3 regions of the Bacillus sp. CPT56D-587-MTF genome follow, and region 2 is predicted to be linked to each of the others. Evidence: riboswitches for the same ligand, from Rfam matches in the RefSeq annotation. Region 2 holds a riboswitch; each other region holds the start of a gene.
What was found. A riboswitch is a leader RNA that binds a small molecule or an ion and turns the genes downstream of it on or off. The one in region 2 is predicted to bind lysine.
Positions count from the first base shown of each region.

Region 1 (10,416 bases), 980 kb from region 2:
AAAGTACATTTTCTTATTCGGTTTCCCCTCTTGCATGACAACCTCTTTTTTTATTTTCCCTTCATTCTCCAATTGTCGTAACGTTGGATAAATCATTCCAAAACTTCCATCAAAAAAGTGAGTAAATACGTCTTCAAACACAATTTTAATATCGTAACCAGACAATTCCTTTTCCATTAATAAACCTAAAACAACATCTCTTCCCTTCAAAGTAAAACCCCCACACATTATATAATCAATAATCATATTAACAATGTTAATATGATTATTGATTATATACCTTATTCTGTTAATTGTAAAATGTTTCTAAATAAAAAAGCCCCATGATTTGGTTTCACCAATTCACAGGGCCATTTTCTTTTTTACTCTTTCACACCTACATCTTGCAAAACTTCAATATCCTCTTTCATTTCATAATAATAAGAAGGCAATTCTATACCATGTTCTAAGAAATAATCCTCAATGAATGAAATAATAATTTTTAACGTTTTCACACGAGCATACAATTTATCGTTACTTTCAATAATATGCCACTTCGCATTTGGCTTACTTGTTTTTTCAAACATGTCTTCCATCGCTTCAACATATTCATCCCATTTTTCACGATTACGCCAATCTTCGTCTGTAATTTTCCATCTTTTCAAAGGATTTTTCTCTCTATCTTTAAATCTCTTTAACTGTTCCTCTTTACTTATATGGTAGAAGAACTTCCCCATTATGTAATGGTCATCTGTTAGTAGTTTTTCAAAATCATTAATCTCATCATATGCTCTCATCCACTCTTCCTTTGTAGCAAAACCTTCAACACGCTCAACTAACACACGACCGTACCATGAGCGATCAAAAATAGTAATTTGCCCGTACTGTGGAATTTTTCGCCAGAAACGTTGCAAATAATGGTAACGTTTTTCATGAGGTGCAGGCGCTCCAATTGGATCTACTTGGAACCCACGTGGGTCAAGATGTTCCGTCACCCGCTTAATTGCCCCACCTTTACCAGCCGCATCCCATCCTTCCATAACAAGCATAACCGCGATTTTTTCTTCTTTCAAAATTTGTTGTAATGCTAATAAGCGCCTTTGATATTTTTCTAATTTCTTATTGTACTTAGATTTTGATTCAATTTTTTTCGTTAAGTCTACTTTAGCAAGATGTCCATTTTCCATAAAACAAATCCCCCTTGTTGTATGACAATGTTATTTTAACATATTTTTGGTGATTTTTTCATATCCTAAATAGCTGTGTAGAAACATCTCTACACAACTTCCCTCTCTAATTTCACAATATACAAGCACATTTAACTACATTAAAATAAATAATTTATACGGAATTCTTAGTATATTCTTTTTATTAAAACGTAAAAATAGCCCTTTTAAAAAGGGCAGTAATCTAAGTATAGAAAAAACAAATTTATTCTTTCTTACTTCATACGTAATGATGCTAGCTATAAGAGTAGTGAATAAGATATTGATTCACTACTCACAACAACCACTTTACATTATATGGTATATTAACTCATAAAAAGAAAATAATAACAAGTAAATCCATTAAAGAATGGGAGCTCTCAAAAAATGAAACGAAAAATATTAACTCTCTTTACGCTTATATGTTTAGCACTACCAATGCAAGCTAGTGCTTACACATTTCAGTCACTACCGATTGCATCAAAGTCTAAACAATGGTATGTCGAAATTGATAAATCTCATAACTCAAACAAGCAAGCAATCCAGCCGAAACAAGGTGTATTTGATACGTATAGTTTACTCGTAAAAAACATCGGTCATGATGTATCAAACGTATCCGTGGAAATACTTGATAACAATCCTACCTCTAAGGCTACCTTTAAACCTACTACACCTAATGAAAATATTTCTAAAAGTCATACAAGCTTTGACTACATGGTATTCCCATTAGACTTTAATAGTCATAATTTTAAAGTTGTGATCACTTGGGAAGAAAAGAATTTCTCTTATAACGGCCATCCGGTAAATGAAGGTAAAAAAATGAAACAAACATTTGTATTTAATGAAGAATAAGTCCTAATTTCTTTAGGGCTTATTCTTCTTTTTTGAAACCTGCTTGTATCGCTTCCGTCACTTCTTTTGTGATTTCTAATTTTGTTGCTTCCATACTAATTTTTTTGTGCCAAATATGTATGGAAGGCTTTTCATTACAAAGATGTTTTATTAATACTAGTTGATTATATGCTAAGTTATTTTCTATATAGGTCTAGCCCTCTTTTCCCATATAATCAATTAAATCGACGAATACTCGGTACAGACAATGCGATTCCAATTGTTAAAATTACTAAACTAGCTAGTGTTATAATAGTTATCTCGCCACCTATGACAGTAGCTAACCAGCCTACAACTACGTATCCTAATGGCAATAAAGCAAAAGAACCCAACATATCAAGGCTTGCCACTCTTCCGAATGCTTCTTCTGGTACAAGCTCCTGTAAACTCGTTTCCCAAATGAGTCCAAATATCATCATGCCAAATCCTTCAATTGCCATTAAGAATATTAAAGCGGGTGCCCAAGAAATGAATGGCATAATTAATAAAGCAATGCCACTCATTAAAACACCTCCATAAGCCAGTAATCCTCTCTTATGCCACAGCTCTTTCCCACCAAATATTAATGCGGCAATTACAGCCCCACCACCAGAAAAGGCCATGCCAAGTCCATACACGTAAGCTTCAAAATGATGATGAACATTAAATAACCATGGAATTAATACGACGATAATGCCGGCATAACAAATATTTATAAAAGAAAAAACTAAAATTGTAATCCACAGCCACGGATGACTTTTTAAAACGAAAACACCTTCCATAAACTCTTGTTTGTAATTAAGCTTACTCTTTTCAATGGGTTTTACTTTTTTAAACTTAATTTCTTTTAAAAATAATAAACATAAAAATGATGATAAGTACGTTGCTGCATCTAGTCCGAAACCTATCCCTGCAGATGCAACCGATACGATTAACCCACCAAGTGCTGGCCCAATTAATCGTATACCTTGATTACTCATTTGAGTGAGTGCGTTAGCTGCATTACGAATTTCAGGGACGAATACTTTCGCCCTTACAGCAGAATATGCTGGTTGGAATATCCCTTCCATAAGTCCGTATATGGCAACGAGAATATATAAAATCGTAATTGTTAATAAATCCATAAATATAAGCGATGCAAGTAATAGCATTAATATACAGCGGATTATATCCGTAAATAACATTAACCTAACCCGATCAATTCGGTCTACAATTAAACCCGCAAACGGTAAAGCAAGAATATTAGGTAGCATGTACATTGCCATCGTCATCCCCATTACAACTGTTGAACCAGTTAATGAATACACAACAACTGGAAGTATGACCATAGTTATCGAACTACCTAAGGCCGAGAGTAATTGTCCAATCCATAAAAACTTAAAGTGCGTTGATACTTTAACTGGTAATAATAATTTTCCAATATAACCTAAACTTTTCTCCTTTTGTATTTCTCCTTGCATGTCTCTCCCCTCTTTTCGAATGACTATAGAATTTATAATATATAACTGAAAATTTATAACATTCCATTTCTAATTATATAAGAAACAATTATGTTATGGTAAAATTATCAAAAAAATATAAAGGAGAATACATCATTATGCCTCCAAATTCACATAACATCGAACATCAGATCTATACAATGTGTATGATCCAACGTAACAATGAAATTTTACTCATAAAACGCCCCAGCCATCGAGGTTTCCCTGGCTACATCGCTCCTGGCGGCAAAGTAGATTTCCCCGAAAGTATCGTTCAAGCCGCTATAAGAGAAGTAAAAGAAGAAACTGGATTACTTGTTTCCAATTTAACTTTTAAAGGATTAGATGAATATGTCAATCCGAAAGGTAATGTTCGATATATGGTATTTAACTATTGGACAGACTCATTTGAAGGTGAACTTCTTTTGAATCCTCCTGAGGGTGAATTATTATGGATACCAATCAATACAGCACTAAAGCTACCTATGCAAACTTGGTTTAAAGAAAGATTCCCATTATTTTTTGAAACAGGCACTTTTGAAATTCAACGTGTTTGGGATAATGAGCTAAATAAACAAATTTCTATGACAATTACTCATACATAAAAAAGCTTGGAAACCCATCCAAGCCTTTCTTACTTCTGTGCAATTTTTTCAATCTTATAATGAATATGTAAAAATTCAAGTCCAAATAGCCACATGCTATGATGAGCTGTTAACATTTTATCCTTACCCTCTGTAATGATGAAAGTCTCTGCTAACGGTAAACGGATTGTTAAGAACCGAGTATGTAAATAAATCCCCTCATCTCCCTGGCCATTTTCTCTTAACTTACTAGTAATGATTAAATCATGATTATCATTACATAGCCTCAAAATACCAGTCATATTCGAATAAGGTAAAGGTAAGGCGATATTCATATATATCTCATTCTTATTTGTATGCTTTGAATAAAGAGCTACAAAAATAGATTCACCTGCTTCATTTTTCCTTATCCAAGCCCTTACATTCTCTCTTCCGTCTTTCTCATCTATTACACTAATGATAGAGCCATGCATCGTTTCCCAATTGCCGCCCATACCTAAATGTATTTGTTCTACACGCTTACTCATTTTCTCATAGCAAAGTGCGAACGGACGGAACCAACGAGTCCATTTAATATTTGATTGCAACTCATACTCTGTTGTATTTTCATAAAAATGAATCATACTTAAAGGAACCTTCGTCACATCAAATGCCTCACTATGAAAGTCATTTACTTTATCGACTAAACCGTTGTATTCCTTACTGTCTACTAAATTGTTGCTATATAAATAAGCCTCACCAATTGCCACATTTCCTCTTAACTTACTCATTGGTTTCCCATAGTATTTATAATTCGGAACACTCTTTTCAATCACCCAGCCGATAAATGCCGGTAACGCTACTCCAATTCCGTTGACAACACCATGAATCCAAACCATTTGAGCAATTGTAATCGTCAAGACATGCTTCAAATTCCCGTATGAATATATAAGTGAGAACATAATTGTAACCATGAGTGTACTAGACGAAACGATTAGAAGAATCTTTGCACTGATAGCATTAAATTTTGCTCTCCAAACGTAAAATCCATACCCATAAATTGCACATAAATATAGGAACACTGCAAAAAATTCAAATATTCTTGAGTATGTAATTCCTATTGCAACTGTCATAGGTGAAATCATGATGATAAACATAATAGCATCATACACTTTACTTCTCTTTTCTCTTTTTCTCCCTATTAAACCAGCTGATAATGGCAATAGAAACGCCGAATAATGAAAATGTGCAGCTGTGAGTAAAACAATGTCAAAGCTAAAATGCATAATTGAAAGTTTTGCTACTGAAGCAAAAAACCAAAAACCACCTAAAAACAAATAAATAAACGCACTATCTATGGCGATTTCTTCTAACGGCTTCCATCCTCTTTCTAGCAATCTACTTACACCAAATAACGCAACAATTCCTGTATATACAAACCAAACTAGCGCAAATACATTGTAATTTGTGACGAAAGCTAGCATTGCACAAATTGCTGCGATTGGATATAAAAACGATACGGATTTATAAAATAATAATTGCGATCCATCTCTTTTTCTTTTATCAATAATACAAAATGACATTGGTATAAATAATAAAACAGATAATAATATAATTGCTTCAACAGGATTTATATTCGACCACTCACATATTAGAAAAACAACATAACAAGCAAGCCCAAATATTATATTTTTCATATCGTTTATTTCCTTTCCACAAATGTTCCCTTATATGAAAAAAGCGAGCCAATTAACGGGTTTCGTACTTGTACATGAATTCGAAAACACTGTAGTGTTTCATCATAACTTTCAACAATTTTTGCCTCACCATACAAAAATTTTGGTAACGGCATTTTTCTTCCAAACATATAAAACCATTGTTTCTTTGAAGAAATATGCATTGCCCCTAACTCATCGATATGAAAATGCAGTGTAGAAACGAGTAAATGTGGTTCACCAAAATAATCTACAATTTCATTTTCGTTTTCATCCAATTGCATAACTGCATTAAAATATCTTTTCTTATTATGGAAATAAAAAGTACGGTTCCACCTTACTAATTCTCGTCCATATTCATCTCGCTCAGCTATGTTTTGTATCGTAAATGGAATTTCCTCTCCTCGTTCCGAGAAAAACATTCGAAACTTCGATGTAATTTTCAATATAAATTTCACGAAAAAAGAGCCACCGTAAATTTCATCCATTTTTCCTTCCCCTGTAAAACTATTCTCTTCTGTAATCGCATAACGCTTCTGCAATTCAGGATGAAGATTTTTATAGGTATCCCCTAATAATCGTTCATACATATTAGCCATACACTTATCCCTTTCTCGCCCTCTTGCAATTTTTCGCGCTTGGTAAATCGAAACTATTTATATAACCGACAATTGATAACCCCATTAGAAGAACATTTAATGTAATCGGATTAAACGGCCCTGTAAAGCTTGCAATATTCGTAAATCCTGCTGCTAACGTTAAAACTAGTAATACAATAATATGCAGTATAAATAATTTTCGTTTTATTATTGGCAACAGCCATACGACGCCGAAAATTATTTCTAACATCCCAATTATTTTAAGTATACATATACTACTTTCATTTGAACCGATTAATACAGAAAGCATCTTTACTTCTTCTAAATGAGTAAACAGTAGTTTTGGCACTATCCCTTGATATATCCATACAAAAGCAAATAAAAAACATACGAGCCAATACGTCATTGTTCTTCTAATTAGTAACCTAGGATGAAGCCCCTTTTCTAACCATAATTTTAAAGCATCAAAACTCCAAGCAGTCGCCCAACCTAATAACGGCCGAAATATATAGCAATCTATTACATTCCCTACATGACCAAATCTTGTATCATAATCATATTGTGTCTCAAAATGGATGTATTCTTTATTTGGCGTATACTTCCAATAACCACGTCCTATTTGAATAAGAGATAATGTATTATCCGTCCAAAATTTTAAAGAAGAAATTCTTTCACCAGTTTCTTTTCTTATTTCACCTATTGATTCCCCTTCTCCAGCTATTTCAAGCCCAAATCCAATCTTTGTTTTATACAAAAACTTCTGTGGTTCTCCTTCTTTTTTCTCTAAATACGAAATTTCAGTAAAGCGAGCATCCCGCTCTGTATGTATAGCTGGTTCTTGCGTATATTCCCATAATTTTCCCATCGTCGTGTTCATTTTTGTCGCAACATAAATAGGCTGTTTCCTTTTCATTCTCCCCACCTCCTATGCACTATAAGTTTAATGTACATGCAATGAATTTATTTTGCTACATTTTTCACAAACTTCCTCAGAAAAAAGAAAGAATTTTTAAAATATATATAAAACACTTGATTCCCCGAAAAATTTAAATTATTATAAAACAAATGTTACCAACAACTTCATAAATCAAACACTCTCGCCTAAAACGTGAGATAGAGGTTGCGATACTTATGAGTATTCTAATGGAGACACAGAGATATCTATGAACTTAGATGAAAGGAAGTATTGCCGAAATTGATAAATTTCTCTGCATTTATCAATTGGGGCTGTTTTCGAATAGAAACAGAACTGTCATATGTACAGACGTGTACGTATGAAGAGCTATCTACAAAAAAGAGATATCATTTTTTATGATATTCCTTTTTTGGCGGTTTTTTTATTAGCTCCGTTTTCTGTTTCCCTTTTCCTGTAACAGCACCATCCTCACTTATTTGAGATGGTGTTTTTTGTTTGTCTTTCTGGTAACTACAGGAGTATTGGGATTGATATATTTCCTAATCTATTCTTAAAAATAGACGAAAGAAGGAATTTGTAATGGAAACAATTGTTCAAAAATTTGGTGGCACTTCTGTCGGAAGCGTCGAACGCATTCAACATGTAGCAAATTTAATTATTGAAGAATATGAACGAGGTCATAGCATTGTCTCTGTCGTTTCAGCAATGGGAAAAAGCACAGATGAACTTGTCGCACTCGCTAACGCTATCACAGAAAATCCAAGTAAACGTGAAATGGATATGCTTCTATCTACAGGAGAACAAGTAACTATTTCATTATTAACAATGGCACTGCAAGCAAAAGGCTATCATGCAATTTCATTAACAGGGTGGCAAGCAGGTATTACGACAGAATCTGTACATAGTAGTGCACGGATTACTGACATTCATACAGATCGTATTCAATCTTATCTTGCTGAAGGTACGATTGTTATTGTAGCTGGTTTCCAAGGAGTCAGTGAAGATTTTGAAATTACAACGCTTGGACGAGGCGGTTCTGATACAACTGCTGTCGCATTAGCTGCTGCACTAAACGCAAAAAAATGTGATATTTACACAGATGTGACCGGCGTATATACGACGGATCCACGAGTTGTAAAAGATGCTTACAAATTAGATGAAATTTCTTATGACGAAATGTTAGAACTTGCAAACCTCGGTGCTGGTGTATTACACCCGCGTGCTGTTGAGTTTGCTAAAAATCATAATGTCATTTTAGAAGTTCGCTCAAGTATGGAACAAGAAAACGGAACAATTGTAAAAGGAGAATGTAACATGGAACAACAATCAATCGTTAAAGGTATTGCATTTGAAGATAATATTACACGCATCACAGTGAAAGGATTAGAACAAGGTTCACTTTCAACTGTTTTCTCTACATTAGCAGCGGCACATATTAATGTAGATATCATCATTCAAAGTATTACAAATGAAGGAACTGTTCATCTCTCCTTCTCCATCCATTCTAATGATTTAAGAGAAACATTAGAAGTATTGGAACAAAATCAAGAGGCACTTCACTATGAAGCAGTAGAATATGAAAATCATTTAGCAAAAGTATCAATCGTAGGATCTGGCATGGTATCTAACCCAGGTGTCGCTGCAAATATGTTCACTACTTTAAAAGAAGAAGATATTCATATTAAAATGGTAAGTACATCAGAAATTAAAGTGTCTGTCGTTATTGACCGCCTTCATTTAGTAACAGGCGTTGAGGCGCTGCATCAATCATTTATGGCGAAAATTGAGCCTTTCGTGCAAATGAGCTAATTTGATATGTTTAGTAACGCTTATAAAAAAAACATATTAATCTACTTCCTTCCTATTAAATAAAAAGCTATTCGTTAACAAGATGCTATATGATATATTAAAAAACACCTTGTCACATTTTCCTATACTGTGACAAGGTGTTTTTGACTGAAAGGAATTTGTAACTACTTAGTAGTATAATTATGAGGATAATTAAATAATAAACTTTTATACATAAGGAGATAAGACTATGGCAAAAAACAAATTACTACGAATGGACAATGTCAGCATCGTTGTAGAATCCCTTGATAACGCAATCTCTTTCTTTGAGGAGATTGGCTTGAATCTCGAAGGTCGAGCAAATGTCGAAGGTGAATGGGCTGGTCGCGTAACTGGACTCGGTTCTCAGTGCGTAGAGATTGCTATGATGGTCACTCCAGATGGCCACAGCCGAATTGAACTTTCGCGATTTCTCACCCCTCCTACTATAGCAGATCACCGAACAGCTCCTGTAAACGCCCTCGGTTATCTACGCGTCATGTTCACTGTCGAGGATATTGACGAAATGGTATCGAGACTCACTAAGCATGGTGCAGAGCTCGTTGGCGAAGTAGTTCAGTACGAGAACTCGTATCGTCTCTGCTACATTCGTGGAGTCGAAGGAATTTTAATCGGTTTAGCAGAAGAACTCGGTAATAAATAAGTAATGTTTTATAAAAAAGAGGGAATAGCTCTATATTTAAGCTATTCCCTTACTTCTATTAAAACAGATGAATGTTTTCTTTCTTGCAAGCTTCACGTAAATCGTCAGGCCATACAGAAGATTGAACTTCACCGATATGTGCTTTACGTAAGAAGTACATGCACATTCTTGATTGTCCAATGCCACCGCCGATTGTTAATGGTAGTACGTCTTCTAGTATACCTTTATGGAAATCATACTCACGTTTGAAGTCTTCACCAGTTTTCGTTAACTGATCATCAAGTGATTTACTATCAACACGAATTCCCATTGATGATAACTCAAATGAAGATTGTAGTACTGGGTGCCAGAATAAAATGTCACCGTTTAATTTCCAATCGTCATAATCAGCTGCGCGTCCGTCATGCTTTTCACCTGAACGAAGTGCATCACCAATTCCGATAATGAAGACTGCACCGTGTTCTTTTGCAATTGCATGTTCACGATCTTTCGGTGTTAATTCTGGATATTTATCTTCTAATTCTTGAGAAGTAACGAAAACAATTTCTTCCGGTAAATACTTTCCAAGGAACGGATATTTTTCAAATAAGTGATCTTCTA
Region 1 covers NZ_JBYTEF010000001.1:1,467,937-1,478,352, reverse strand. The annotation lists gene AC3WVZ_RS07765 (PadR family transcriptional regulator) at 1-210, opposite strand, end outside; gene AC3WVZ_RS07760 (polyphosphate kinase 2 family protein) at 363-1,166, opposite strand; gene AC3WVZ_RS07755 (YozF family protein) at 1,572-2,036, shown strand; gene AC3WVZ_RS07750 (MFS transporter) at 2,252-3,514, opposite strand; gene AC3WVZ_RS07745 (8-oxo-dGTP diphosphatase) at 3,652-4,137, shown strand; gene AC3WVZ_RS07740 (YndJ family protein) at 4,167-5,792, opposite strand; gene AC3WVZ_RS07735 (DUF4166 domain-containing protein) at 5,798-6,409, opposite strand; gene AC3WVZ_RS07730 (DoxX-like family protein) at 6,414-7,322, opposite strand; lysine riboswitch at 7,516-7,702, shown strand; gene AC3WVZ_RS07725 (aspartate kinase) at 7,905-9,134, shown strand; gene AC3WVZ_RS07720 (VOC family protein) at 9,364-9,816, shown strand; gene asnA (aspartate--ammonia ligase) at 9,875-10,416, opposite strand, start outside.
Region 1: it holds a riboswitch for lysine, as region 2 does, so the genes downstream of both, AC3WVZ_RS07725 (aspartate kinase) here and AC3WVZ_RS02585 (amino acid permease) in region 2, are expected to answer to the same signal.

Region 2 (10,416 bases):
TTTACTTCGTGATTTTCTTTAGGTAAAGGAGCTCCAACAATGTTAGCGACTTCTTGTGCTAATTGACGATCGACGTGGTTTAGGAGAGCAATTACATTTGCCTTCACCATGTCTGATTTACACTTCCCAACTTCAAAGCAAAAAGCTTCTTTTAGGTGCTGCTTTTCAATAGGGCTCATACTATTGTAGAAAAGTTTAGCCTGAGAATAAAAGTTAAGAAAGCTTTTACTACGACCTCTAATTTTATGCCCATCAATCTTTTCTTGATAATGTTCATATCCTCCTTGTTCGGCTTGGACGGTTGCAGGTTGATTGTTATTTAATCCGTTAGGATGATAGCTTGTTTGACCGCGATGAATCTGCATTTGATGCATACCATCACGTTGATTATTATGAAAAGGACATACGGGTTGATTGATAGGGATTTGATGGAAATTAGGGCCCCCTAAACGAGATAATTGTGTATCTGTATAGGAGAATAATCTTCCTTGCAGAAGAGGGTCATTTGAAAAATCAATACCTGGTACGACATGACCAGGGTGAAAAGCTACCTGCTCTGTTTCAGCAAAGAAGTTATCAACATTTTTGTTCAATGTCATTTTACCAACTAATTTTACGGGAACTTCTTCTTCTGGCCATAATTTCGTTGGATCTAAAATATCAAAATCAAATTTATGTTCATCTTCTTCTGGAATTAACTGTAATCCAAGCTCCCATTCAGGATAATCCCCTTTTTCAATTGCTTCGTATAAATCTTGACGATGAAAATCAGGATTTTTCCCAGCAATCCTTTGAGCTTCATCCCATACTAATGAATGAACCCCAAGGGTAGGTTTCCAGTGAAACTTTACGAAATGGGCTTTTCCTGCTGTGTTAATGAGTCGAAATGTGTGAACTCCAAAACCTTCTATCATTCGTAAACTACGCGGAATAGCTCGGTCGCTCATTTGCCACATGACCATATGAGTGGACTCAGGATTATGCGCAACAAAGTCCCAAAAGGTATCATGAGCGCTAGCTCCTTGAGGAATATCATTATGTGGTTCTGGTTTAACTGCATGGACAAAATCAGGAAATTTAATAGCATCTTGGATAAAGAATACGGGCATATTATTACCCACTAAATCATAGTTTCCTTCATCTGTATAAAATTTTGTGGCGAATCCGCGTACATCTCTTACTGTGTCGTTGGATCCTTTAGAACCTTGAACGGTTGAGAACCGTACAAATACAGGTGTTTTCTTTGAAGGATTAGTAAGAAAATCTGCTTTCGTATATGCTTCTAACGATTCATAAAGCTGAAAATAACCATGAGCGCCAACTCCGCGTGCATGAACAATCCTTTCAGGAATTCGTTCATGATCAAAGTGGGTCATTTTCTCGCGAAAGTGGAAATCCTCCATTAAGGTTGGGCCTCTTAAGCCCATCTTTAAAGAAAATTCATCCTCGGCTATTTTTACTCCTTGGTTTGTTGTTAAAGCATGTTTGCGTTGATTATCCGTAACATGGTGCTTCAATTGCTCCATTTTTTTATTCACAATATAGGCCCCTCCTTTACTTTGTTAATTTAATAGATACCCTTTTTATTAGGACGTAAACATGTATTATGATTTTTGTATGTAAAAATCATAATACATTGGTTGTGCTGGTGATTCTTGTTTGAGGAAGAAAAATAAAAAGGCCAAGGAGAAAGTTTATTTTCTCCTTGGCTTTTAAGATAATTCTTTTCGTTAAAATGCGGAAATTCTTTGCTTCGTTTTTGGTACAATAATAAATTTGATCCAGAGTAACCCGACAATCATAATGATAAGGATATGTAAAAATTGACCTGTAGCAATGAGTATAACACTCGAAAATACAATGAGTTGAATACTTAGCAATATAAAGATTAAGTGAAGAAATTGCTTCATCCTTTCTTCAGTATGGATTGGATATAATGCCACAATAATATTTCCCGAAAAATATTTCCATAGTGAACGGAGCTGCATAGAGATCATATATAGAACGATGTAAGTGATAGAGCCTTTTACGTATATATTTGGTATGAAATATAAGGCGAAAGCACCGATCAATCCTAAGCGAATATATATACCGAAATAATCATTTCCACGTAAAAATGCTAATGTATGTAAATAGAAGAAAGTTGCTCGTTTTTTATGTAATAAAGGTTCAATCCAATTTGTAAGCCATTTTCTTTTATTTACTTGTTTATTCAGTTGCGGAACATCTGTGAAAATGCTAGCAAATTGATAAAAACGAACGTTCATTTTTTCTTCTTGCTCGATTATGTAATCCCACGGTATTCGTTTTGTAGGCTGTTTTTTCGTATATAGAAGTAGGAAAGCAAGTAGTAAGAGTAGTCCGCCCAATATGAGAACATTTGCGGAATAAAACAGCATGTAAATGATTAGGGCGTTACAAGTAATACGAATGATTAGCCATATATTTTTTTCGTGACTATCACGCCACATCCAATGTATGTACATGTTCCAGGCTTTCGTAATCATTAACACGATAAAGATTGTACATAAAAAAGGTACAGTTAATTGCAATGATTGCATAGCAAGTGGAACGAGAATAAGGAACGTAAATAATAATGGGAAAAGCTGCATGATGTAATTGTATAGAAGAGATTTTTTAAAATAAGATGTTAATTTCTCTTCTAGTGCTAGTAAATAGACAGCATCAGGTTTTTGAATAAATGTACGGATAGGGCATCTCGTTATAATGAATGTAAGTACAATCGTTATAATTATTAAAGATATTCCTTTAGAAGGAGATGCTTTTAGAAACTGAGCATAATAATATGCACCAACGCATGAAATAAAGATAAAGCTATATAGTAAACCGTTAATCATACGTGCAAAGTATGTAATGATATTTTGAATATGTTGTTGGAAGCGACAGCTCCATAGCGATTCGATTGACATGTTTTTCACCTCTTTGTTCTATTATATATGTTTTACAAAAGAAAAAACGAGCAAATTGCGTTATGCAACTTGCCCGTTTTTCTTTTCGTTATTTTTTTTCTGATCACGATTCATTAATGGATAGAAAGCAAATCCGATTACGAATAAACCAATTCCGAGAAGGAACGTTTTTATATCGGATGCGCCCGTTTTAATAACCCATAGTGCGTAGCAAAGTGCGATAACTGCGACTATGCCATCTGTAATTCTTGCCCGCATTTCATTTTTATATGTTTCACCAGTTGCGACTAGTTTTAACTGGAAGATTGGTGAAACGAGATATGGAATGAGGTAGGCTAGTGTCGATACGGTAATAACGAATGTATAAGCTTCCGCAATGGTTCCTGATAATGTTGAGAATAGGAATACTTGCGACATAATGTTTGTTAATCGTAATGAGTAAATTGGACTTCCTTTTTTATTTGTTTTTGTGAAGAAGGAAGGGAAGAAACCTTCTTTTGCTGCTTGATAAGGTACTTCTGAGCTTAATAAAATCCAGCCTAAGATAGAACCGAACAGGGAAGTAAGAGCAAGTAATGCCATCAGTTTCCCGCCGCCGTGACCCATTGCAGCGTTTAGTGCATCTGCTAATGGACGTTCAGAAGCTTGTAATTTATCAACGTGAAGTACACCCATTGTTAAAATTGTGATTCCTAAGTAGATGGCAACTGTAATAAGTAATCCCGCAACTGTTGCGCGTTTTACCGTTTTGGGAGAAACAGCACGGTTTGATAAAAGAACAGCTGATTCAATTCCGATAAACGCCCAAAGTGTTGTAAGAGCAGCTAAATTCACTTGTGAAAGAAGACCGTGTGATGCCCCTGATTTATCAATCATCGGTGTATACCATTGTCCAAATTTAGAAGCTTCGAATGCAAATAACGTAACGACGATGAATAAAAGGAATCCAGTTACTTTCGTTGTTGTTGCTAAGAAGTTTAGTTTTCCAGCTCCGCTTACACCGTTTGTTAATATAATATGAGTTCCCCAAAGTAAGATGGAACAAATCGTAAATGTAATTAGTTTTCCGACTTCTACGTTAAACGAGCCGATTGAAAATAGTAGTCGCGTATCTTTCATAATTGGGAAGAAGAGTGATAAATATCCCGCAAATGATGTAATGATGGCAACGTTACTTGCCCAGTTTGCAACCCAATATCCCCATACCATACTGAAGCCAGCCATTTTTTTCTTTTTTGGTGTTGAGAATAAAGCATATGCATGACTTTGTGGCCCTGTCGTTAAATCAGGACGACGAATTGCTAAATTACCGAAAACAAGAGCTAGCATTAAAACACCAAACCCTGTAGTTAACCAAGCTAAAGTGACACCGAGTGGGCTTGCTGTTTGTGCCAACGTACTTGGCACCATGAAAATACCAGCGCCAACCATGTTACCGACAACGAAAGCTGTTAGTACCCAAAAGCCCCATTTTTTTTGTTGCATAGAAAATACCTCCAAAGTTAGTATAACCAAGTCAAGCGAGGAGATATGTATGTCTTCCTGAGTCAGGAAGAGAAGTCCCAAACAAAACAAAAAAAGCACGTAATTTGCCGCTACATGCTTTCTATCTTATAAGAAACCCACGACATACCTCTCGATAGCTCTCCACAAACGAAACGTTTGTGACAGTTCTGCACTTATTAAATGCAGACCCAGCAAGCGTGCATGGTGGACACGACTTACTTCGGCAACCATTCCTTTCTCATTCCGTCATCAATGCCACTACATCTCCTGAAATGATACTCTTAATGATTGCAACCTCTACCTCACCGAGATACGAATGAGGATTTAAATATTAAATTAACGTCTTTAAGAGTAACAAATGAATTTTTATACGTCAATGGATATAGTAATAATCAGATTATAGAGAAGAGTTTGTGATTAAAAGTAAGAGGGGTTGTTATGTGATATTTGAATTTTCGTAATATAATACATATTATTAGCGCTAGATGATTGAAAAGGGGATGAAGTAAATGTCTGTATGTCATAAACATTCAGTAATAGGTGTGCTAGATTCGGGAGTTGGGGGATTAACAGTTGCGAGCGAAATTATAAGACAATTGCCTAAAGAAAGCATTTATTATATTGGTGATAATAAGCGTTGCCCGTATGGACCAAGAAGTGTAGAGGAGGTGCAATCTTTCGTATTTGAAATGGTTGAGTTCCTCAAACAGTTTCCATTAAAAGCGCTAGTCGTAGCATGTAATACTGCTGCAGCTGCTGCATTGACTGAGCTGCAAGAAGCACTTTCCATTCCAGTTATTGGCGTTATACATCCAGGAGCAAGAGCGGCAATTAAAGTAACAAAGAAAGGGGAAATCGGGGTAATTGGAACTGTAGGTACGATAAAATCTAATATGTATGAAAAAGCATTACACGAGCTGGATACATATTTGGAAGTGCATAGCTATGCTTGCCCGACTTTAGCCACAGTTGTAGAAAATCAATTAGAAGATACAGCATATGTCACGCAGCAAGTGAAACAAGCTTTACTTCCATTAACGAAAGAAGATATAGATACGTTAATTCTTGGATGTACGCATTATCCACTTTTAGAGTCCTATATAAAAAAGGAACTAGGAGAAGATATAACGATTATTAGTTCTGCAGAAGAAACGGCGATAGAGTTAAGCACCATTTTACAGCACAAAGGAATTTTGTCTGACAATCTGAATCCGAAGCATCGTTTTTTTACAACGGGATCTGTTTTATCATTTGAACATATTGCTGAGCGATGGCTAGGGTATCAAATTTCTGTAGAATGTGTACATTTGCCTATGAAAAATGCGTGTATGCATAATTAAGATTTAGTAAATTACGTTTTTAAATAAATTAGGTTCGTTTCATAAGAAGGAAAGAATAAGCTTTTAATTGAAATCATTAAGGTCATTTTAATTAAAGGAGAGGTTTGATTATGGAATTATCAAGATCTCAATTATTTGCTTTGGAGTATATTTCAAAATATGCAGAGAACGAAAAACGTGAGGCTAACGCAACGATTAATCATATACTTAAAATGTCTAATATTACAGATGAAATATTTGAAGAGGCTGTCGCTAATTTAAAATCTCACGCAAGGATTGCTTTACACTTTCATCCAGACAGACTAGATTCGAGTAAGAAAAGTGTTGCTGAAGCATTATTTGAGCAAGGAGTATATAAAAGTCAGTTTGAAACATTGCTATCTAATGGAAGCGTATCTGCTTATCCTGGTGGTGAACGTGACCTTTGGGAAAAGAGAATATTTGGAGGGGCATATCAATTAGAAGGCGTAACGAATGATCAACGTCCAAAATACGGAGCGCTAAATTTAATGTTACATCCAGATGGGCCGGCTCCGCGTTTTGGTTCCTGTTATTTTCTCTTATCTCCAAAAGTTTCTTCGCGTTCTACATATACATATTTAGATTCACATCAAGATCCGAAAGAAAAGGGGACTTATGAGGAGTTTGATATGATTGTAGCTGCTCTTTTGGAAGAGACATTCGTAAGAGATTTTGCAATTGGTGAAGGAAATTTGACGCCAACAATATTAATTAATCATTTACTGGCTAATCTGAAAAGGCCGTTTATAGATGTAGTAAGCAAAGAGCCAGCCCGTAATCTTAATCATTATATTGAAGCGCAGATTCATGGAGAGATTTCTCTAAAAGAAGACGTGGAAGCGCTTGTTGCAGATCCTTCATTTAAGGGTACGGATGTAGGAAGAGTTTTAGAAGAAATTTGCCTGAAGTATGCGATTGATTTGTATTGGCACATCGGTTTTGTACTTGCGGTAGACGAAGTTCCGATGGATTTTAGAGGTTCAAAAATGCCATCTTTAGCAAGACGCATTGCACGGAATCATTGTATCGATGCAAATATAATTGGCTCTGCTGTAGTGGATTTGAAACGCAATCCATTATCTTGGAGTGATCGTGGAACTTATGAAGAAGTGCTTCAGGAATTAAAATTATTATGGCATGTTTTAGTTCGATTTGGAAAACCAAATCGGAAGTAGAATGAAATACTCCATTTTTGGAAGTATTTATATAGAAAAGAAGCTGATCTATTTATAGATCAGCTTCTTTTCAGGCTGTGGAGAAAGTCTTCTCCACAGCCTGTTTTTGTGTCTGAACCTCTTTTTATGTGTCAACACTGATAAAAAAGAGGAAAAGGAGAGATTTTTTATGATGGGTGCTTTAAAAAATCATCGTGATGAGCGTGTATCTGTTTCTGTAGAAGAGTTGGTTCCACAAGATCATTTCCTTCGTGCAATTGAAGCGACAATTAGTTTTGATTTTATTGAAGAGAAGTTACGCCCTTATTACTGTGAAAACAATGGACGCCCGTCCATTCATCCTATTGTTTTATTTAAGATGATGTTTATTGGATATTTTTACGGTATTCGTTCTGAGCGTCAATTGGAAAAGGAAATTAAAACGAATATTGCCTACCGTTGGTTTTTAGGGTTTTCTCTATCGGATACTATTCCGGATCACTCTACAATCAGTTGGAATCGTCGTACTCGTTTTATTCATACAAATATTTTCGAAGAAATTTTTGATGAGATTGTGAGACAAGCGACGGAGCACCGGATGGTAGGAGGACGTGCACTGATGACAGATTCTACACATATTAAGGCCAATGCCAATAAAAATAAATTTGTACATAAATATAAAAAAGAAAAAGCAAAGTTTTATATAGACGAGCTAGAAGCTGCGGTAATCGAAGATCGTGAGGTACATGGAAAAAAGAATTAAAACCTAGAAAGGAAAGTGATACCCCTACCAAAAAAACTCGTATAAGTACAACGGATCCAGATAGTGGATTTTTAATGAGAGATGGAAAACCAAATGGTTTTCATTTCTTGGATCATCGTACGACTGATGCGAAGTACAATATTATTACAGATACCTATGTAACGGCTGGAAATATGGCAGATTCCGAGCCGTATTTAGCACGCCTCCAAGCTCAGATTGATAAATTCGACTTCAAAGTAGAAGCTGTTGCCCTTGATGCTGGCTATTTTACAGGATATATCTGTAAGAAACTATCAGAACGGAATATATTTATGGTGATGGGGTATCGCCGATTTGGAAAACGGAATAAAGAAGTACCGAAAAGCCAATTTAAATATGTAGAAGAAATGAATGTTTTCGCTTGTCCGATGGGATGTATTCTAGAATATGTAACAACTGATCGTGAAGGATACCGTCAATACAAATCGAATCCAGAAGACTGCGCTGTTTGTCCGTTACGTGAGGTGTGCTTTTCAAAGAAACAAAAACAAAAAGTTATCACTCATCATGTGTGGGAGAAATATAAGGATATTGCTAGAAAAAACAAGCTAACAGCTACAGGGAAAAGGTTGTATAAAGTACGCTGTTCCACTATAGAGCGAAGCTTTGCAGACGCCAAAGAACTACATGGCTACCGCTATGCCCGGTTTCGAGGGCTGAAGTCTGTCCAAATGCAAGCTTATCTCACCGCAGCTTGTCAAAACATGAAAAAAATAGCCCTCCACCTGACCAAAAAGGGTCAGGTGGAGGGCTATTTTTTAAAATTCTATTATTTTATGTTGTTTTTATTCGCTAAAATCAAAAAAGATTCCAGAGTGTTGGGAACCCTAAAGGGTTTCCCAACACTCTGAAAAGAAGCTGATCTATTTATAGATCAGCTTCTTTTTATAAGATTAAACTAAGTTTAATACAGTTACTTTTTCACGTGTCATAGACTCAAGGCTCTTACGAATACCTTGTGCGCCCATACCTGAACCTTTTACACCGATGAATGGGAAGTGGTCAGGGCCGCGCTCTGTGCGTCCGTTAATTTGAACAGAACCAGTTTCGATTTTGTTAGCAATTGCAAATGCTTTGTTAATGTCTTTAGTGAAGACACTTGCTTGCAGACCGAACTCTGATTTGTTAGCAATTTCAATTGCTTGTTCATCTGAAGAAACACGGATGATTGGAAGGATTGGGCCGAATGGCTCTTCCCAAGCAACTTTCATCTCTTCTGTTACGTGATCGATTAATGTTGGGTAAATTAAGTTACGCTCACGTTTGTTACCGATAACGATTGTAGCACCTTTTTCTACAGCGTCGTCAACTAAACCTTGAACGAAGTCAGCAGACTTGTCGTCGATTAATGGAACGATTGTGCTGTCTTGTTCTGGAGATCCAACTGATAGTTCAGCTACTTGCGCTTTTAATAAGCTAACAAGCTCGTCCGCTACGTTTTCGTGTACAAGTACACGTTTAATAGCTGTACAACGTTGACCAGAGTAAGAGAATGCACCGCTTACGATATGGTTTGCAGCATCTTGTAAGTCAGCATCTTCACGAACGATACCAGGATCTTTACCACCAAGTTCTAATACAAGTGGAATCATTGAAGCCTTTTTCGCTAAATGTTTACCTGTGTTTGTACCACCTGTGAACGATACCATATTGATGCCTTCGTGCTCTACTAAGTAGTCACCAATTACAGAACCGCGTCCTGTAGCTACGTTTACAAGACCTTTTGGAAGGCCAGCTTTATGAAGTGCTTCAACCATTTTAATACCACTAATTGCACCTTGAGTTGCTGGTTTGAAAATAACAGCGTTACCCATAATTAATGCTGGTGCAAGTTTTGCAGCAGATAAGTTTACTGGGTAGTTAAATGGTGCGATTGCTAATACAACACCAAGTGGTGCGCGTTGGATAATCGCAAGCTTAGATTTTGTACCGCCCGGGAAGCTATCGCCCATCATGCTTTCTCCGTGCATATGTAAAGCTTCTTCGATCGTGTAACGAATGAAGTCAGCTGTACGAACAACTTCTTTCTTCGCATCTTTATATCCTTTACCGACTTCTTTCATAATGATATCGGCAATTTCATCCTGCATATTTACGAGCTCATCAGCCCATTTATATAAGTATTTTGCGCGATCTTGTAGGGAAGCTTCAGCCCATGATTTTTGAGCTTCTTTTGCAGATGCAATTGCTTCATCTACTTCTCCGCGAGTAATTGCTTGTACTTGTCCAATTACTTCGTGTAAGTATGGAGATGGAATTTCGATTGTTTCTCCTGAAGAGCTTTCTCTCCATTCTCCGTTTAAATAAAATTTGTACGTATTGCTAGTTGTCATGATTAGTCCTCCTAAAATAGCAACTTGTAAGAGTGAGTATAAGGTGATTGTAGGGGGTTTGATAACATTTTTCAAATGAAATGTTTGTGAAAACGATTTCTTATTCTTTTTTTATTTTGTATGCCCTTTCTTACAGAACATTCCCTTATTTCAAAATGGTGTATCATATATTTTTATTTAAAGTGTGAAAAAATAATTGACAGAATACTCAATAAAGTTGTAAGATTATAAATGGAAAATAAATGAAAGGGGTGTGCGTAATGATTGTAATCGTAAATGTAATGGGCTTAGCTCTGTTAAATGGCAGAAAACATTCATATCATTACGCAA
Region 2 covers NZ_JBYTEF010000001.1:489,913-500,328, forward strand. The annotation lists gene AC3WVZ_RS02575 (catalase) at 1-1,538, opposite strand, end outside; gene AC3WVZ_RS02580 (ABC transporter permease) at 1,731-2,930, opposite strand; gene AC3WVZ_RS02585 (amino acid permease) at 2,991-4,415, opposite strand; lysine riboswitch at 4,563-4,744, opposite strand; gene racE (glutamate racemase) at 4,946-5,776, shown strand; gene AC3WVZ_RS02595 (DUF3626 domain-containing protein) at 5,887-6,972, shown strand; partial or broken gene AC3WVZ_RS02600 (IS1182-like element ISBth7 family transposase) at 7,142-8,511, shown strand; gene gapN (NADP-dependent glyceraldehyde-3-phosphate dehydrogenase) at 8,647-10,086, opposite strand.

Region 3 (10,416 bases), 2.2 Mb from region 2:
TAAACTTCTTAAGAAAGCTCTAATATTATGTACTAAAATAGCATGCTGCGGATGTCGGATGTCTTCAACAGTTGCTATACTATGTAACCAGTTGCTCCACTCTTCTTCAGTTAAAAGATTTTGGTTACGTAACGACATAATTGGTGCTACTAATCTCTCATCCTCAAAGTGAATGTATACGTAGTCATGTAAGCGTACCTTCTGACGAACGGCAGCTAGTATTGCATATGAGAACTCACGATTTTGGATTGTACGTGCTAAAGCGTCGAGCGCATCTGCTGCATGTGCAGTAGAGTGTGCCCAGCCTTTTCCTTCTACGTAGCCTCTTACATCTTCTTCTAAATATACATATTCCAGCACTTGTTCTGCCACACTGTACAGTTGTTCTTCAGATAACAGTGGTTCTCTTTCATGAACAGATAAAATAAGTGGTGGAATTAATACGGAGAATGCACGTTTAAAAACAGAGTCTGTTCCCTTTTCACCAATTTTATAAAATAAATAATCAGGGCTAATTGCTTGCAGCATTAATCCTCGTAATTCTTTTTGTCTAAATACATCATTTGTAATCCATGTGTGAAGCGTACTATAAATTAAATCATCACGTAATTCAGCATCAGGTGATCCGATATAATCTAACATCCACTGCGCATATGGATATGCATCCACATCTTCTGGTACAGCATAATTGTTATTTTTAATTTGTAGTAGTTCTTCTTTTAGTTCTAGTACTTCATTCATTATATTTCTTGTCCCCTTTTTGCGTTTTTTAACATATTTTCGCCTTATCCCCTGTAATTGCCTATCCTTATATGAACTTGATTCAATTATATATAATTTATCCTAATAAATAAAAGGAAATACATTAAAATATCGCAGTCTATCACTTTGTTTACATGCCTTTCATGTAAGTTTAAGTTATAAAATAAAGTTTGTTTTTTCTTTTGTATTCAAACATAGTTACAATCCAAGGTTGTATCATTTTAGAACTTGTTTAATAAATTCTGTTTTAGCTTTTGTGTATGCTTCTCTATCTTGTTTAAATTTTTTAGCTAAATCTTGTTTAAGATTTGAATACTCATAAACTAATTGTGGATTTTCTCGTAAGTGGTTGCGAAACAAAAGTTGTTGCTCCCATCGCTCAGTTCCTTTAACCATCAAATGCAGGTGAGCTACACGCCTATTATTCTTAACTTTCACAAAGAACCTTCTCCAAGGTCTTTCATCTAATTCTGGGCTTACATAATGCCAATTATATATGGCCAATGTAGCTGAAATATCTAGTACTCTTTCAAAAGAGTCTATTTCAGCCATTAGATCAATGATAGGTTTTGCAGGTAAATCAGGTATGGATGTACTTCCTATATGTATTACTTTGCTTATACCGAGAGGAGCAAGCAGTTCATATAGTTGCTGTTCTTCACATCGGCCTTTATCTTGCCAATCAGGATTTGCACTAACTATCTCTACTGACTCATTCGCCCATACAGGCCAATCGTTCGGATTCTCTTTTTTATCCATCTAATATCTCCCCTGTAATTAGTCTACATAACATAATTATAAACAACAAATATTGATTTATATTTCTCCTTATTTCCCCTTAAATCCTCGATACAGTGCAGTCCGTAATTCTTGTTTGTATTCTGCAATTTCTGGCATTTCGAGTTCTTCTGCTAATCTGATAGCTAATTCAATATCATACGGTACTCGTACAAGTTGAATAGAAAAGCTCGCCGCTTCTTTTTCATTATATGTTCCTTCAAATATTAAATAGGAAGCTTGCGTTATTTCAAGTGGGTTTCCTACGCTACCGGCATTACATAACGTTTTCCCTCTGAAATTTTGAACGAACGCTTGGTGAACATCGCCGTAACAAACGACATCTGGTTTTCTTTCTCCTTCTATATTTTCTGTCAGATCACTATTTTCGAACATACTAATACGTTCTTCTCTTGAAGCGTGTGGTTGAATTCTTTCATATAAACTTCTCGGTGAAGCGTGAAACATACGAATGAGTTTTCCACTCATAAAAAATTCGATTGAAAATGGTAAACTTCTTAAATAATCATTTTGTTCTTCCGATAATTGTTTTTGATGCCATTTTAATGCTTCAAATTCAGTCGGCTTTGTAATAAAATCATCCCAGTTTCCCATTACGACTACTTCACATTCTTTACGAATGATTTCAATTGCTTCACTGGAATGAGGTCCTTTTCCTACTAAATCTCCAAGGCAAATAATGCGCTCGATTCCTCTTAATTTAATATCATTCAACACGGATTCTAATGCTTGAATATTACCGTGAATATCTGAAATTACTGCTATTTTATCCATATAAATTACTCCTTTATTTATTAAATTCGCTTGATTGATACCATTTTGGAATATAGGATGAAAAATCATTATGATCTTCTAAAATCCCATTTAATCTTTCCTTCATATCATCTAATAAATATGGTGTGCTTCGGTTTGTCCATACGATATCAGCCGGGAATATCATTGCTGCATATAATGAGTACAGTTTCCAAAAATGTAGATCAGGTTCTCCTCCGCAATAACCGTGAACTTGTCCAACCGCAAATGGTTTGCTTATATTCGTTGTAAATAGTGCTACTTTATAAAAATCATGAATAGGATCACCAATATCGAATCTAGCAAAATCAATGACAGCCCGAAACTCATTTTGGTCAATCATTATATTAGCCGGATGAAAATCGTCATGTAAAAATACGATGGGACGATTTTTTAATAAATCTTTATGATTTCCTACAAAATCTATCACTGTATTTAAACGAAAAAAGTCTACTTCATATTCTTTCAACGCTTCTAAGTATCTCTCATATTTACTCCATATAGACATTTCCCATGAATTACCTTTATCTTCTTTTTCAACTAAATGAATCTTTTTTAGTACTTCTCCAGCCTTTTTTCCAGCCCTATACTGCTCTTCTGTAGACAACGTTCTTAATATATCTTCACCATCTAATCCATCAATCCATTCAAAAACTTGTACACATTTATTGAATTTAGTAAGACTAATAAAATGAATTAATTTTGGCATAGGAATATGTAAAGAATCTAGCTGCTGCATATATTCATATTCTTCCTGCTTCCGTTCAAAATATGATGAATCGCATACTTTAATAAAATACGAGGCCCCACTCTCTAATTCAATTTTATATTTCTCATCGAATGAAAAGCCTTTTGAAATAACAGTCGCTTTTAACATACGAGGCCATTCTAGTATTCTCTCTATCTCCCTAAGCATTTCTTTCACAACGTTCACCTCTATTAATATATGTACAAACTACCTAGCATTTCATGCTCTCGTTTATTTCCACCTTTAAACTCTACTGCAAATGGATATTCGCCATTCTTATTCAAATGTTCTAGTACTAGCCCTTCTCCAATCGGTTCACAAAACTGCACATGAATATTTCCAAACACTACACTTTGACTCTCAGCATTCCATTTTTCATTTTTCACAACTGAGCTTGTAGATAGTCCCATTACTTTTTTCCATTTCCGTACTGTTTCTCGAACATTTTTTACTGCGTAATGAATCGTTTCAATTTGTTGCACTTTGTTTTTATGTTCAGTAATCGTCCCACTGTTACGTAAATCGTTTCTTCTTTCTTCGTCCGTTTCATTCCACTGTATAAAGAAAGGTAATTTCGGTCCGTTCTCTTCTTGCTTAACGAATAACATTTTCCATTCTAAAAGTCGGCCATCTTTTCTCATGCGTTTCCCTTCAAATGGCCCTATCGTATGTAAGCCGTACTTATTAAAGTTAACTGCTAGCTCCTCAATTGCATCTGTTCGGATCGCGATTTGTAGCATTCCTTCTCCATTTTGTAGTTTCACCACTGTTTCTTGTACTAATGGATTTTCTGCTTCTTTCGCTTTTTCTTCATATTGAACTGCTAAAAATTCTATATATGATAAATCAAAATAACTTAAACTATTCCAAGTACCCCAATTCGTATGCTCTCCGCCTAATACAGTATGAAATCCAAGTTCCTGCATTTGTTTTGCCGCTTCCTCCGGTGTACCATGAACTGCGTGAACAAGATGATCAAATCGTAACATGTCTTTCTCCCCTTTCTCTCCATCCTTTTATTGTATATTTTATTTTTCTTTCATTCAATTCAAAAACTTTAAAACCTAGTTGATTTATACGATTAATATGTATTATAATGAAACAAATTTAATTATTGCTGATTGGAAAAACCAAAGGCACTTTTCTCATACGGGAAAAGTGTCTTTTTCATTTATTATTACAGGGGGATTATTTATGCAGAAATTAATTGTCTTTGCTATTATTGGATTTTTCGCTCAACTGATCGATGGAGCACTCGGAATGGCGTATGGGGTAACGTCTACTTCACTATTATTAATGTTTGGTATTGCACCGGCTGTAGCTTCCGCATCGGTTCATTTAGCTGAAGTCGTTACAACTGCAGCTTCTGGCGCATCTCATATCAAATTTGGAAACGTTGATAAATATACAGTTTCCAGGCTTACATTACCTGGGGCAATCGGCGCATTTGTTGGGGCATGTTTTTTAAGTAATTTGCCTGGAGATGTAATCAAACCGTACATTTCCGTATTTTTATTTACTTTAGGGGTTTATATTTTATTACGATTCATCATTCAAAAACAAATTGTCACTTCAAATAAGCGTATGTCTGCAAAACAACTTGTGCCGCTTGGTTTATTCGCTGGATTCGTTGATTCAACTGGTGGCGGTGGTTGGGGGCCGATTACGACACCTGTTCTTCTAGCAAGAGGAAATGAAGCTAGAAAAGTTATTGGATCTGTAGATACGAGTGAATTTCCTGTTTCACTCGCTGCAACAATCGGCTTCTTCATCTCACTTGGCTGGGAACAAGTAAGCTGGGTTTGGGTATTTTCTCTCATGCTCGGTGGTATCGTAGCGGCACCAATCGCGGCATGGCTAGTTCGCATCGTTCCTTCTCATTTACTTGGCGTATTAGTTGGTGGTCTTATTATCTTTACAAACATTCGTACACTGCTTACTACATTTAAAGTGGATCCAACTATTATTTCACTTTCTTACGTTGCAGTTGGTCTTGTCGTTATTATTTCTATTTTCATTGCTGTTCGTAATCATTCCAATCGTCCTAATACGTCAACGGCTGAGTATCCGAATGATCAGAAGCAAATGCTACCATAACTATAAAAAATACCGCTCAATTTAGAGCGGTATTTTTTATTTTTCTATTTTCCAATTAATCATCATTTCTGTAGCATTTACTCTCTTCATATGTAACTTTTCTAAAACACGCATCGAACTATAATTATCTAGAAGTGTCTCTGCAATTATTGTTTCTACCTCACCTGTTTTGAAAGCCCAATCGATTAGTTCTTTTACAGCTTCTGTTGCATAGCCCTGATTCCAATATTTCTCAATGAATCCATAGCCAATTTCTACTGTTTGATCCTCGTTTGGTTTCCCTTTAAACCCAATATCACCTAAAACGCTATCGTCTTCTTTTCGAAGAACATACCACGCCCCCCATGGTAATAAAGTTGCATCTTTTTTTACATTCTTTACATGCCCTACAATATGCGGACCGCTATTATATCCTTGCTCGTTAGCGACTTGAATCCTCTCTTCTGTACACGGCACTATATAGAGCCTTTCTGTTTCTAATTTCATTTTGATTTCCCCTTTTTGCTTAAACGTTACCCTAATTATAACAAATAATATGACTTTATTATGAATGTCGAATTATATTTTTCTGAATTTTCTTTTAATTTAGAGGGTTTTTCAATATTTTTTGCGAAACATTTGTATAACAATTTTTTCTTTGCTTATTGCTACATAATAGTAGGTTCGGGTGGAGTTTTGCAAGCGTTTCCTATACAATAACCGATATTCTTTGACTTTTCCTAACAAAATATCTTGCAATATATTCAGAAAGTCATTACAATTGCCATATATTAAAAATCTTAGCAATATATAAATCCTCATCAATCCGATGAGGTAGAGGTTGCGACTTTTAATAGTAAAACGGACGAGACACAGAGAATGTCAGCTGACTCCGTTTGAAAGGAAAAGTTGCCGAAGTTTATATTTCTTCTCTGGAAATATGAGCTGGGGCTGTCTCCGAAAGGAACAGAACTGTCACGTTTACAAAATTACCGTGTAAACGTGGGGTGCTATCTTAACGGAAGGGTATGATGGGGTGGTTATTTGTGAAACGTTCCGCCAAATTCCTTTGGCGGTTTTTTGTATTTTTCTCCCCCGCTCCTTCCTAACCTACAAGAAAAGGAGTGTTGAACATGAATAGCGCAACAAATCAATCTACCTCTAAAACGCAAACTACACAAGGACAAGGTGAATTAAAACGCGGATTAAAATCTCGTCACCTTACGATGATTTCTCTCGGTGGTACAATTGGTACCGGACTATTTCTTGCCAGTGGTGGTGTCATCCATACAGCTGGACCTGGTGGCGCATTAATTGCATACGCCGCAATTGGAATTATGGTTTATTTTTTAATGACAAGCTTAGCTGAACTTGCAGCTTACATGCCTGTTACTGGATCTTTTAGTACGTATGCAACAAAATTTGTTGATCCATCACTTGGCTTTGCACTTGGATGGAACTATTGGTATAACTGGGCAATTACGATTGCTGCTGAACTTGCAGCCGTAACATTAATTATGAAATTTTGGTTCCCAGATACCCCTTCTCTTATTTGGAGCGGATTATGTTTAGCTATTATTTTCCTTTTAAACTACTTATCTGTTAAAGGGTTTGGTGAATCTGAATATTGGTTCGCACTTATTAAAGTAGTTACGATTATTATCTTTTTAATTGTTGGTTTCATGATGATTTTTGGAATTATGGGCGGTGAAACGGTTGGATTTAAAAACTTCACTGTTGCAGATGCACCATTTAACGGCGGTATCATGGCAATTATCGGTGTGTTTATGGCAGCTGGTTTCTCATTCCAAGGTACTGAACTATTAGGAGTAGCTGCTGGTGAAACTTCTGATCCAGAGCGTAATATTCCGAAAGCGATTCGTTCAATCTTTTGGCGTATTCTTTTATTCTATATCCTTGCAATTCTCGTTATCGGTTTATTAATTCCTTATACAACTGAAAGCCTTGCTGCAAGTGATGTTACAGTAAGTCCGTTTACACTTATTTTTGAAAAAGCGGGCGTTGCCTTTGCTGCTTCTGTTATGAACGCTGTTATTTTAACGGCAGTACTATCTGCTGGTAACTCTGGTATGTATGCATCAACTCGTATGCTTTGGGATTTAGCTCGCCAAGGAAAAGCACCAAAGTTTCTTGGTAAATTAGATAGCCGCGGTGTACCTGTTAACGCATTAATCGTAACATCAATTGTCGGTAGTATCGCTTTCATTGCTTCTTTATTCGGTGACGGTGTTGTATACATTTGGTTATTAAATGCATCAGGAATGTCTGGCTTTATCGCTTGGGTCGGCATTGCAATTAGTCATTACCGTTTCCGTAAAGCGTATATCGCACAAGGAAAAGATTTAAATGACTTACCATATAGAGCAAAATGGTTCCCATTTGGTCCAATCTTCGCATTTACACTTTGTATCATCGTAATTTTAGGACAAAACTACGGCGCATTTATGGGTGAATCAATCGATTGGAATGGCGTACTCGTTTCTTACATCGGTTTACCACTCTTCTTAGTACTATGGTTAGGATATAAATTTACGAAAAAAACAAAAGTGATTCCACTTGATAAATGTGAACTAAAATAAAGTGAAACGAGCAAACAAATTTGTTTGCTCGTTTTTTGTTGCAAACCTCTTTCCTTCCCTATTGCTCCTGTTTTTGCCATAATAGAAGAAATATAAATAAAAGGTTGGGATACAATGAACATTCGCATTACTGATGAAGCAAAAGCAGCTATACATAGATTAGAACGTGAAGACAAAAAGATCATTCGCATTAGAGGAACAATGACAAACTCCTGTAGTATTTTCGTTGATGTCGATTTAATTTGGGATACATTTAACGCAGATGATGTTGTATATGAAGATGCGGAGCTTATCGTACAAATGGATTCATTTACGAAAGACTACACTGGTGATACAGTGAAGCTTGATTATAAGACGACAGGTTTTAGTATTACGACTCCGAGTGAGACTTTGGTTTATGGATTGTCGATTAAAAAATAAAAATTGTTTTCATTTGACCACCGAGGTGAAAAAATGGGTAAATATGTTCCGTTAAAATTTTTATTTAATGAAGAATTAGCAGAAAAAATAGCTGATTCTATTTGTAAACACGATCCTTGTTTCTCTAAAAGCATCTTTGTAGATTCTGTAGCTTGTAAAGTTGAAAATTTAGAGTTAAAACAGCGTATTGAAGTAATTGCAGATGAATTACACAATGCTTTACAAAAAGATTTTAATGCCGCAATACATATATTACTGAAAACATTAGGACCAGAAAATACAACAGAAGTAGGCACATTTACAAATGGATATATGTACATGCCTGTTGCAAAATACGTTGAAAAATATGGGCTTAACGATTTTAAAATCTCGTTTAATGCAATGTATGAAATAACGAAAAGGAATACTGCTGAATATGCCATTCGGCCCTTTCTTGAAACATACCATGAAGATACACTAAACATATTACAACAGTGGATTCATGACGAAAACAGCCACATTAGGAGATTAGTTTCTGAAGGTACAAGACCAAGGCTTCCTTGGGCTAAAAAAATAGGAGCTCTAAAAGGTGATTTTCAGTACAATTTACAACTTCTTGAACCATTAATGAATGACCCTTCTAAATATGTTCAAAAATCTGTAGCCAATCATATTAACGATATTACGAAAGAAGATAAAGAACTCGTTTTTCAGTGGTTACAGCAATTACGTGATAAACAGCATCCTATTAATCCTTGGATTATAAAACATGGGTTAAGAACAGTTATTAAAAATGGTAATTTACCAAAAGATTTTTGTTTTTAAATATTTTAAACAAAGCCGCTTATGCTTCAAAAATGAAGTATAAGCGGTTTTCCTTTTGAATACAGAAATAACAAACGTAAAAAGCACTTTAAATTTCTTCTTTATATCATTATTTTACTAGCTCTTCTATGTTATTACTTTCCTTAATTTTTTCGGATGATAGCCAGAGTGAATAACTTGTTCCATCCTTGTTCCTTAAATATATGTTAAATTCCTTATTATATAGTTCTTCTTTAAGAATAGTGACTACCTTTCTCAAATCATCTATTACATATGGATCATTTCTATATTTTATCTCACTGTCATTGAAAACTAATGTCAATTCATACTCTAGACAATTGCCGTCTTTCGGGTGTGGACAAGTAATATCCTCAATTTCAAAACGATCATTTTGAATTTCATTTAACCTTACGCCTACTTTTGTTTCAGTTTGAACCAAATATGTCCAATAACCGCTTACTGTGTTTTTCATTGTTAAAAGCAGTTCTTCTTTCGTTATAGCTTTTTGCACATTTTGAAAAGGCAAGCCTATAGATTCACCATTATAATCCTCAATTTCAAGTGTTGTTATCTTTCTATTACTCTTCTGAATGAATTGGATTAGAGCATATAAACGATCTAATTCTTTTGATTCAAATTGACTGTAATCAACCTTGTCACTCGTTTTTAAAGTTAATAATAACGTATCCGTTGGTTTCTCCTCTATATCATCATCCACTATATATTGAAAAACATTTTTATTTTCAGGTTCCACGTAACCTAATTTTTTAATTTCTTCTAGCATTGGTTTAAATTTCTTATATTCCTCATATGTTTTTTTTCCGTATTGATATTCATCACCTTTTATTCTTGAATATAAGAAGCCATCTACCTCTACTCTAAATTGAATATTTTTGTTATTTTTTGCTTGAACAGTATGATATGTATGCCCCATATTCCCTTCGTTTATAGCACCCCAATGTGTTACAATCACATCAATTCCGTGCTTTTTTTTCACATATTTTTTCACCTGATCGTCATCTTTATAATTACACCCACTTAAACATAAGAAACATAACAATAGTAACATTACATTTTTCATTCTTTTCATATAGCACCTTGCCCTCTTTTCGCATAAACAAAATATTCCATATATAAAGAATACTAAATCGCTGAATGTTTTCAAAGAATTAAAATATTTTTACACTCGGTTTATATATCTATTTCTTTTATTAATGGCTCTAATAAGTTTTAATATTGATAATCGAATATAATAAAAAGAAACCTAAATTTAAGTTTTCCCATTTTTACCAACAATTTAAATTTTAATAGATATTTTTTAGCCAAGTAATAATTCGTAGTACCTGAAACGACTCAAACCAAGTAATGAAAAACAGGAGAACAAAGAAAGAGATAAGTGATATGAATTTTAATCTT
Region 3 covers NZ_JBYTEF010000001.1:2,660,809-2,671,224, forward strand. The annotation lists gene AC3WVZ_RS13645 (DUF2785 domain-containing protein) at 1-741, opposite strand, end outside; gene AC3WVZ_RS13650 (GrpB family protein) at 979-1,521, opposite strand; gene AC3WVZ_RS13655 (metallophosphoesterase family protein) at 1,591-2,334, opposite strand; gene AC3WVZ_RS13660 (aminoglycoside phosphotransferase family protein) at 2,348-3,277, opposite strand; gene AC3WVZ_RS13665 (VOC family protein) at 3,292-4,089, opposite strand; gene AC3WVZ_RS13670 (sulfite exporter TauE/SafE family protein) at 4,187-5,197, shown strand; gene AC3WVZ_RS13675 (GNAT family N-acetyltransferase) at 5,234-5,683, opposite strand; lysine riboswitch at 6,004-6,197, shown strand; gene AC3WVZ_RS13680 (amino acid permease) at 6,310-7,776, shown strand; gene AC3WVZ_RS13685 (iron-sulfur cluster biosynthesis family protein) at 7,891-8,196, shown strand; gene AC3WVZ_RS13690 (DNA alkylation repair protein) at 8,230-9,000, shown strand; gene AC3WVZ_RS13695 (hypothetical protein) at 9,110-10,090, opposite strand; gene AC3WVZ_RS13700 (hypothetical protein) at 10,305-10,416, opposite strand, start outside.
Region 3: it holds a riboswitch for lysine, as region 2 does, so the genes downstream of both, AC3WVZ_RS13680 (amino acid permease) here and AC3WVZ_RS02585 (amino acid permease) in region 2, are expected to answer to the same signal.